Regions from separate parts of the Saccharothrix sp. DSM 118769 genome, predicted to be linked through region 1. Evidence: riboswitches for the same ligand, from Rfam matches in the RefSeq annotation. Region 1 holds a riboswitch; each other region holds the start of a gene.
What was found. Region 1 has a riboswitch for S-adenosylmethionine ahead of ACRAKJ_RS03285 (ATP-binding cassette domain-containing protein). Riboswitches for the same ligand answer to the same signal wherever they lie in the genome.
Positions count from the first base shown of each region.

Region 1 (3,249 bases):
TCCGGGTTCGAGGCGGCGCCGGTGTCGCCGCTCCCGCAGCCCACCGCGGTCAGCAGCACGGCGAGGAGGGCAGCACGAATACGCATGTCGTTCCTTCTGGGAAAAGTGGTGAGGTGGGGAGGGGCTAGACCGACGCGGTGCGGCGGCGGTCGACGCGGCGCGCGACGACGTTGGTGACGACCTGGATCGTGGTGGCGATGACCGCCAGCACGACGACCGTGCTCCACAGGTACCGGTCGTTGAACCGCTGGTAGCCCATGCGCACCGCGAGGTCGCCGAGGCCGCCGCCGCCGACGACCCCGGCCATCGCCGAGTAGCCGAGCAGGGCGATCGCGGTCACGCCGACCGCGTTGACCAGGGCGGGCAGCGACTCGCGGAGCAGCACGCTGCGCACGATCCGCAGCGTGGACGAGCCCGTCGTGACGGCGGCCTCGACCACCGCCACGTGCACCTCGGCCAGCACGTTCTGCACCAGCCTGCCGACGAACGGGATGGCGCCCACCGCCAGCGGCACGATCGCCGCCGTCGGCCCGATCGTGCTGCTGAGCAGGAGCCTGGTCAGCGAGGTGAGCACCACCAGCAGGACCAGGAACGGCATGGAGCGGCCGAGGTCGACGACGAAGCCGAGGACCTTGTGCACCACCGGGCGCGGCTTCAGCCCACCGGGTGCGGTGAGCTGGAGCCAGATGCCGACGGGGGTGCCGAGCAGGACCGCGATCAGGGTGGAGACCACCACCATGTAGAGCGTCTCACCGGTGGCGACGAGCAGTTGGTCGAAGACCTCCGACCAGGGTGTTGCAGACCTCACGCAGCTACTCCCTGCGGACCCGCGAGGGTCCGGCGCACGGAGCCGCCGGCCTCGGAGATCCACTCCAGCGCCGAGTCGGCGCGCTCACCCTTCAACCCGACGCGGAACCGCGCGACGGGGGTCTCGCCCAGGCGGGTCAGGCCGCCGCCCAGCAGGTTCAGGTCGACGCCGAACCGGCTGGTCGCCTCGGGCAGCAGGGCGCCGACGGCGGCGAAGCCGACCAGCACCACGTCCGCGACCCGGTCGAACGCGGCCTCCGCGCCCGGGTTCTGGTCCACGGCGGGCAGCAGCGAGGCGGCCGTGCGGCTGGCCGCGTCGGACACCAGGTCGAGCACCTTGCCGTGCTCCACGACCTTGCCGCCCTCCAGCACCGCGACGTCGTCGCAGATCCGGCGGACCACGCCCATGTCGTGCGTGACGACGAGGACGGTCACGCCCAGCTCGGCGCGCGCCCGGTCCAGCACGGTCAGCACCGAGCCGGTGGTGTCGGGGTCGAGCGCCGAGGTCGGCTCGTCGGCCAGCAGCACCGACGGCGACGCGGCGAGCGCGCGGGCCACGGCGATGCGCTGGCGCTGGCCGCCGGAGAGCTGGTCGGGGTACGACCCGGCCTTGTCGGTGAGGCCCACCAGGTCGAGCAGCTCGGCGACGCGGGTGCGGCGCTGCGGGCCGGCGATGCCCGCGGCCTCCAGCGGCAGCGCGACGTTGCCGGCGGCGGTGCGCTGGCGCAGCAGGGAGTCGCCCTGCGGCACGACGCCGATCTGCCGGCGGGCGGCGCGCAGCGCGGTGCCGTCGAGGGAGACGAGGTCCGTGCCGTCGACGCGGATCGCGCCGCTGTCCGGGCGCTCCAGCAGGGCGACGCAGCGGGCCAGGGTGGACTTGCCGGCGCCGCTCGGGCCGACGACGCCGAGGACGGTGCCGGCCGCGACGTCCAGGTTCACGCCGTCCAGCGCGCGAACCTGACCGGTACTCCCGGGGAAGGTCTTGGTGAGGTTCTCGACAGTGATCACGTTTTCGCTCCACGAAGGCGTGCGGCGGCGCGCGCTCGTGGCGCGCGTCGACCGGCGGGCTCAGCTCAGGAAGGTGTCCCGCGACGGGGACGGCGAGGATCGAAAAGCGGCCCGGTAAGCGGGCTCTGGGCTCTTCTAGAGGCTGCGACAGCCGGAGGCCGTGCGGCGGCCGTGGTCGACGACCCGCCTTCTCGTGAGCAGCATCCTGGGCACGTGATCCTCCATCGGTCCTGGCTGAAGCACCTGCCCCTGTGGAGGAGTGGTTGCTGCGGCGTCGTAGAGCCAGGTCTCTCGGCCGCTCGGGATGGCAGCACCGAGTACACCCGACGACCCACTCCCGACGCAAGCCTGAAACAGGATCGTCCGGCAAATCACACTTTCGGCCGAAAGATCGACGACTACCGAGTGGAGGCGGCCTCGGCTATCCGGACGAAGTCGGCGACCCCCAGTTGTTCGCCGCGGACAGCGGGGTCGACGCCCGCCTCGACGAGCAGCCGCTCCGCCGCCGCGGCCGACCCGGCCCAGCCGGCCAGCGCGCCGCGCAGCATCTTGCGCCGCTGCGCGAAAGCCGCGTCCACCAACGAGAACAGCGCCTTGCGGTCCACAGAGGACGGGCTCTCCCGGCGGGTGAACGCCACCAGCGCGGAGTCCACGTTGGGCACCGGCCAGAACACCGCGCGCGACACCGGGCCGGCCCGGCGCGCGTCGGCGTACCAGGCGAGCTTGACGCTCGGCACGCCGTAGACCTTGCTGCCGGGGGGCGCGGCCATCCGGTCGGCCACCTCGGACTGCACCATCACCAGGCCGGTGCGCAACGACGGCAGCTCGGCCAGCAGGTGCAGCACGACGGGCACGGCGATGTTGTACGGCAGGTTCGCCACCAGGGCGGTGGGCGCGACCGGCAGCCGGTCGGCGGTGACGCGCATCGCGTCCTCGTGCACCACGGTGAGCCGGTCGGCCAGCAGCGGGGCGCGCTCGGCGGCGGTGGCCGGGAGCCGCTCGGCGAGCTTCCCGTCGATCTCCACGGCCACCACGGCCCGGCACGCGGGCAGCAGCGCCAGCGTCAGCGACCCCAGGCCCGGCCCGACCTCCAGCACGACGTCGTCGGCGGTCAGCTCGGCCGCGGCCACGATGCGGCGCACCGTGTTCGGGTCGTGCACGAAGTTCTGCCCCAGCTTCTTGGTGGGGCGGACGTCCAGCTCGGCGGCGAGCCGGCGAACGTCAGCCGGCCCGAGGAGCGAACTCCCCGGGTCGGTCGACGGTGAAGCGTTGGTCACCCGTGCATTCTTACGACAGGCCCAGCTTCGAGGAACAGTGGGGCCACGCCGAGTAGCCGCCGCGGGCGTCGCGCAGCTTCGTGGCGACGGCGATCTGCTGCTCGCGGCTCGCCTGGTGCGGGTACGCGGCGTACTGCGCGCCGCCGTAGGCGTCCCA
Region 1 covers NZ_CP193627.1:669,085-672,333, reverse strand. Annotated here, with positions in the region: gene ACRAKJ_RS03295 (MetQ/NlpA family ABC transporter substrate-binding protein) at 1-86, opposite strand, end outside; gene ACRAKJ_RS03290 (ABC transporter permease subunit) at 125-808, opposite strand; gene ACRAKJ_RS03285 (ATP-binding cassette domain-containing protein) at 805-1,815, opposite strand; SAM riboswitch class I at 2,034-2,126, opposite strand; gene rsmA (16S rRNA (adenine(1518)-N(6)/adenine(1519)-N(6))-dimethyltransferase RsmA) at 2,214-3,092, opposite strand; gene ACRAKJ_RS03275 (transglycosylase family protein) at 3,103-3,249, opposite strand, start outside.

Region 2 (3,249 bases), 2.2 Mb from region 1:
GGCCGATGGCCCAGCCGACCGACCGCAGCCGGCGGGCGATCCACAGGATGAACCCGACGACGCCGAACGCGATCAGCGCGAGGATCACCGTCCAGCCCTCGGCCATGCCGAACGCGGCACCGGTGTTGCGGATCAGCGGCAGGTACAGCAGGCCGCCGAACAGCTCGACCGGCTCCCGCCCCTCCAGCTCCTCGACCGCGATCACCTTGACGACGACGTCGAGCGCCAACACGATCGGCGCGATGACCGCCAGCAGCGCGACGCGTCGCTTCGGCAGCGGCGGCTCGGGCTGGTCGGCGTCGTCGGCCGGCTCGGCGCTGGGATCGGTGCTCACCCGGCCATTGTCCAACACGCTGCTCAGCGCAGGAACGGCGGGAGCGCGCGCTGGTCGTCGCACGGCGCCCAGCGGCCGTCGCGCTGCTCGTAGGCCCACCGCGAACCCTCGGTGACGAGACGGCGCAGCGCGGCCACGAACCGGTCGACGTGCTCCTCCGAGCTGCCCAGGCCGAGGGACGCGCGCAGGGCCCGCCCGCCCCCGGTGAGCCGGTGCACGGCGACGTGGGCGCAGAACGCGCCGTCGCGCACGCCGATGCCGTGCTCGGCGGACAGCGCCGCGGCCAGGTAGCCGGCGTCCTGGCCGCCGACGGTGAAGCTCACCACGCCGACCCGGTCCTGCCCGCCGCCGAACAGGGCCAGCTCGTGCACGCCGGGCACGGTCGCCAACCCCTCGCGCAGGCGGGCCAGCAGGACGCGCTCGTGCTCGGCGACCCGCTCCCAGTGCCGCCCGAGGACGTCGCAGGCCACGGCGAGGGCGTGCACGCCGACCACGTTGGGCGTGCCGGCCTCGTGCCGCTCGGGCACCGCCGACCAGGCCACGCCCAGCCGGTCGCCGTGGTCGGTGACGCGGGCCGTGGCACCCCCGCCGACCAGGTACGGCTCGGCGGCCTGGAGCCAGTCGGAGCGGCCGACCAGCGCGCCGGAGCCGAACGGCGCGTACAGCTTGTGCCCGGACAGCACGGTGTAGTCCACGTCGAGGGCGCGCACGTCGACCGGGCGGTGCGGGGCGAGCTGGGCGGCGTCCAGGGCGACGCGCGCCCCGTGCCGGCGGGCGACCCGGGCCAGCTCGGCGACCGGCCACAGCTCGCCGGTCACGTTGGACGCGCCGGTCACCACGACCAGGCGCGGTCCGACGGGGGCCTCGCGCAGCGCGCGGTCCAGCTCCAGCACGGCCGCGGCGGGCGAGGACGGGGTGCGCAGGCGGCGCACGTTCGGGCCGCGCCACGGCAGCAGGGCGGCGTGGTGCTCGGTGTCGAACAGCAGCACGGCGGTGTGCTTCGGCACGCTGCGGGCCAGCAGGTTCAGCGCGTCGGTGGCGTTGCGGGTGAACACGACGGCGTCGGTGGACCGGGCGCCGAGGAAGCGGCGGACCGACGCGCGGGCCTGCTCGTAGACGCGGGTGGAGACCTGCGAGGCGAAGCCGGCGCCCCGGTGCACGCTCGCGTACCAGGGCAGCAGCTCGTCGACGGCGTCGCGGACCTGCTCCAGGCACGGCGCGCTGGCCGCGTGGTCGAGGTTGGCGTACTCGACGCGCTCACCGGTGACCAGCGGCACGCGCAGCGCGGAGCCGACGACGCGGGGCAGGGCGGCGGTGGTAGTGGCAGCGGTCGTGCTGGCAGTGGTCGTGGTGGCAGTGGTGACGGCGGTGGTGGGCCTGGGGACTGCGACGGTCATGACACCCTCCGGGGAGTCCGGGACTCCACCCGTGGGAAGGGAGTCCGCGCTTGCCGGACGCCCTGCGCGCCGGCCAGGTCCTCATCGGGGGCACCCCACCGCGGTAGGAGGGTTGCCGGCCAGCTAGCCCGAGCTTGTCGCTGGCACTCATGACCTTCACCCCGAAGGTAACCGGAACACCGCGCCGCCGTCGAGACGCGCCCACATCGTGGGAGGTCGCGGCTACGGCAGCCCCGCGTCGCCCTTCCAGCGCGCGAACCGGCCGGCCCGGTCGACCGCCCTGATCCGCTGCTCCGTGGCGGTGCGCGCGACCTCCGTGCACACGACCAGCAGCTGGTCGTGCTCCTGGAGCCGGGTGGTCGGCTGGGGCGTGAAGCTGTTCTCCGCCCGCACCACGAGGCTCACCGACGAGCCCGGCGGCAGCCGCAGCTCGGACAGGTAGACGCCGTGCAGCTTGGAGCCGCGCTGGATGCGCACCTGGAGCAGCTCCGCGCCCAGCTCGTCCAGCGCCGAGGAGTCGACCTGCACCTCGTGCGCCTCGCCGGACTTGACCAGGCCGAGCCACTTCGCGAGCCACGGCAGGGTGGTGCCCTGCACCAGGGTCAGCACCACGACCAGCACGAACACCGCGTCGACCAGCCGCTGGGCGCCGTCGACGCCCTGGATCAGCGGGATCAGCGCGAACACGATGGGCACCGCGCCGCGCAGCCCGGACCACGAGATGAACACCTGTTCGCGCCACGGCACCCGGAACGGCAGCGCCGCGCACAGCACCGACAGGGGTCTGGCCAGCAGCACCAGCACCGCGCCCGCGACCAGGGCGGGCACCAGGGCGTCGAGCACCCGACCGGGCGAGGCGTACAGGCCGAGCAGCACGAACAGGCCGATCTGGGCGATCCAGCCGAGGCCCTCGGCGAACGACAGGGTGTCCGCGCGGTGCGGCAGGCGGGCGTTGCCGAGGACCAGCGCGGCGATGTAGACGGCGAGGAAGCCGGAGGCGTGCGCGAGGTCGCCGGCGGTGTAGGCGAGCAGGCACACGGCGACCGTGGCCAGCGGGTACAGGCCGGTGGAGGGCAGGGCGGCGCGGCGCAGCCCCACCCCGCCGAGCCAGCCGAGCGCGATGCCGATCAGGGCGCCCGCGACCAGCTCGTACACCATCAGGGCGGGCGCGGTCCACGTCACCGGGTCGGGCGAGGCGAGCAGCACGACGGCGATGTAGACCGGCGCGTCGTTGATGCCGGACTCCAGCTCCAGCGCGCCGATGAGCCGCTTGCCCACGCCCACCCCGCGCAGCACGCTGAACACGGCCGCCGCGTCGGTGGACGACAGCACCGCGCCCCACAGCAGGGCCGTGCGCCAGTCCATGTCCAGCAGGAAGTGCAGCGCGAAGCCGGTGACCGCGATGCTGACGCCGACGGACACTGTGGACAGTGCGATGCCCAGCCCCATCGCCGGTTTCACCGCGCTCCACCGCGTGGTCAGGCCGCCCTCGGTGAGGATGAGCACGAGCGCGGCCGT
Region 2 covers NZ_CP193627.1:8,182,703-8,185,951, forward strand. Annotated here, with positions in the region: gene lspA (signal peptidase II) at 1-334, opposite strand, end outside; gene ACRAKJ_RS34470 (aminotransferase class V-fold PLP-dependent enzyme) at 358-1,731, opposite strand; SAM riboswitch class IV at 1,773-1,886, opposite strand; gene ACRAKJ_RS34475 (potassium/proton antiporter) at 1,954-3,249, opposite strand, start outside.
Region 2: it holds a riboswitch for S-adenosylmethionine, as region 1 does, so the genes downstream of both, ACRAKJ_RS34470 (aminotransferase class V-fold PLP-dependent enzyme) here and ACRAKJ_RS03285 (ATP-binding cassette domain-containing protein) in region 1, are expected to answer to the same signal.

Region 3 (3,249 bases), 710 kb from region 1:
AGATCTGATCTGGACTTCACCGGAGCGCCGCCCACCCCCCGGGGTGGGCGGCGCTCCGGCTTTCCCGGGCCGACCGCTCGCCCGGGCCGGCGCCGCCTGCACAGGTCAGCCCCCCTCGCGCAGGTCGACACCCCTCGCGTGGGTCAGCGCCGCCCGTGCACCGCGACGATCTTCAGCACCGCCCGCTCCAGCGCGTAGCCCGAATCGGCCGCGAAGCCCTTCACGTCCGCGTTGAGGTCCGCCACGACCGACATCGCCTCGGCCAGCCCGCGCTCCTCCCAGCCACGCGACTGCCCCTGCGCCTTCTTCACCTTCCACGGCGGCATGCCGAGCTCGCCCGCCAGCTTGAACGGGTCGCCCCGCCCCACCGCGGACACCCGCGCGACCGTGCGCACCGCGTCGGCCAGCGCGTCGGCCACCAGCACGTGCGGCACGCCGAGCTGGATCGCCCAGCGCAGGGCCTCCAGCGCGCCCGCCCGGTCACCCATGACGGCCTTCTCCGCCACCGCGAACCCGGTCACCTCGGCCCGCCCCCGGTGGTAGCGGCGGACCGCCTCCGCGTCGACCTTGCCGTCGGTGTCCGCCACCAGCTGCGCCGCCGCCGCCGCCAGCTCGCGCAGGTCCGACCCGACGGCCTCGATCAGCGCCGCCACCGCCTCCGGATCGGCCTTGCCGCCGCCCGCGGAACGGATCTCGTTGCGCACGAAAGCCTCGCGGTCGGACGCCTTGGTCATCTTCGGGCACTCGATCACCCGCGCCCCGGCCTTCCGCAGCGCCGCCGGCAGCTCCTTGGCCACCTTGCTGCGCCCGCCACCGCTGTGCACCACCACGAGCGTCACCCCGTCCGCGGGCGCCTTGGCGTAGGCGAGCACGGCGTCGGCGATCTCCTTGCCGGCCTCCTGCGCGGCCTCCAGCGCGACCACCCGGCCCTCCGCGAACAGCGACGGGCTCACCAGTTCGGCCAGCTCAGGAGGGGTGAGATCAGTCACCCGCACCCTGGTCAGGTCGGCCTGCGGGTCGGCTTTGCGCGCGACCTCCAACGCGCCGCGCACAGCGCGCTCGACCAGCAACTCCTCCTCGCCGACGACCAGGTGCACGGCGTCGGGCGTCTCAGCGGGCGCACTCACGGGCGCGATCCTCCCACGCCCGTCCCGCGTCCGGATGGTGGACGCAACTGGCTGAGGAGCGGGATCCTGTCGTACGTTGAGTGCCGACAACTGAATACCGCTCATCCAGAGGGGCAGAGGGATCGGCCCGAAGAAGCCCCGGCAACCCGTCGCACAGCACCTGCTGTGCGATCACGGTGCCAATTCCGACCCGCGACGCGGGAAAGATGAGGAGATACCTCGCGATGACTGCTGTCAGTGTGCCCTCGGCCACCACCTCCTTCGACCTCGGTCCGGCTCGCGCCCTGTCCTGCCGCGAGTGCGGGCACCAGACGCCGCTCGCCCCGGAATACGCCTGTCTCGAGTGTTTCGGGCCGCTGGAAGTGGCCTACGACTTCGGCCGGGTCCGCCGCGAGGACATCGAGGCCGGCCCCCGGTCGATCTGGCGCTACCGCGGCCTGCTCCCCGTGCCCTCCACCGTCGAGTCGCACCCCAACACCGACCCCGGCGGCACCCGCCTCGTCGAGGCCGACCGCCTCGCCAAGGCCCTGGGCGTCCGCAAGGTCTGGGTGAAGGACGACACCGGCAACCCGACCCACTCGTTCAAGGACCGCGTCGTCGGCGTCGCCCTCGCCGCCGCCCGCGAACTCGGCTTCAAGGTCCTCGCCTGCCCGTCCACCGGCAACCTCGCCAACGCCGTCGCCGCCGCCGCGGCCCGCGCGGGCTGGGAGTCGGTGGTCCTGGTGCCCTCCTCCCTGGAGCGGGCGAAGATCCTCATGACCGCCGTCTACGGCGGCAACCTGATCACCGTCGACGGCAACTACGACGACGTGAACCGGCTCGCCCAGGAACTGGCCGCCGAGCACGAGGACTGGGCGTTCGTCAACGTCAACGTCCGCCCCTACTACGCCGAGGGCTCCAAGACGCTCGGCTACGAGGTCGCCGAGCAGCTCGGCTGGCGGCTGCCCGACCAGATCGTGGTCCCCATCGCCTCCGGCTCCCAGCTCACCAAGGTCGACAAGGCGTTCCGCGAACTGGGCGAACTCGACCTGGTCGAGCAGACCCCGTACCGGGTGTTCGGCGCGCAGGCCACCGGCTGCTCCCCCGTCGCCGCGGCCTTCAAGGCCGGCCGCGACGTGGTCACCCCCGTCCGCCCGGACACCATCGCCCGCTCGCTGGCGATCGGTGCACCGGCCGACGGCCCGTACGTGCTCGACGCGGTGCGCCGCACCAACGGCGCCATCGAGGACGTCACCGACGAGGAGGTCATCGAGGGCATCCGGCTGCTGGCCCGCACCGAGGGCATCTTCGCCGAGACCGCGGGCGGTGTGACCGTGGCGACCGCGAAGAAGCTCATCGAAACGGGCCGGCTCGACCCCGACGGCGAGACCGTGCTGCTCATCACCGGCGACGGCCTCAAGACCCTCGACGCGCTCGGCGACCGGGTCGGCCCGAAGGCCAACGTCCCGCCGTCGGCGGAGGCCGTGCTCAAGGCCCTCGAATCCTGACCGGGGCGCTCACAGCGCGACCCTCCCCGACCGCAACCACCCGGTGCGCGGGAACGCGGTCAGCTCGGGCAGCTCCTGCGGCCCGACCTGCTCGGTGACCACGCGCCACGCGGTCAGCAGCTGCGGCCACGGCCGCGCCGCCTTCTGCCGGTTGTAGCGCTCGGCGTACCACTCCTCCGGGGCCATGGCGAGGTCGTCGTCGAACAACGCGTCGGCGACCAGCCGGTACGCCGAGTCCGCGGAGTCGACCTCGGCGGTCCGCACCACGCCGGTGACGGTGGCGCGCGCGACGATCCCCCGCCCACCGGCGGGCAGCTCCTCGCACACGTAATAGGCGAACGAGGGCCGCAGCTCGTCGCGCGGCCACGGGTGGGCGGTGTAGCCGCGCTGCCACAGCGCCCACCCCACGGCCCGGTCGCCACCGGACCGCCGCCACCCCGTGCGCAGCCTGACCCACACGTCGTTCCTGTCGTTCCCGCCCATGGTGATCCCCTCCTGCTTCGTGGTCGGGGCCGCCCCGGCGGGCGACCCGCGGCCCGTCCGGGCCGGTGAGGACGGCGGTGTCGCCGTCCCGGTCGGTGCGCAGCACCAGCGCGCCCTGCCGGGTCAGGGCGTCGACCAGCACCCCGCTCGGG
Region 3 covers NZ_CP193627.1:1,374,160-1,377,408, reverse strand. Annotated here, with positions in the region: gene rpsT (30S ribosomal protein S20) at 1-8, shown strand, start outside; gene holA (DNA polymerase III subunit delta) at 144-1,127, opposite strand; SAM riboswitch class I at 1,226-1,340, shown strand; gene thrC (threonine synthase) at 1,352-2,614, shown strand; gene ACRAKJ_RS06540 (DNA internalization-related competence protein ComEC/Rec2) at 2,595-3,249, opposite strand, start outside.
Region 3: it holds a riboswitch for S-adenosylmethionine, as region 1 does, so the genes downstream of both, thrC (threonine synthase) here and ACRAKJ_RS03285 (ATP-binding cassette domain-containing protein) in region 1, are expected to answer to the same signal.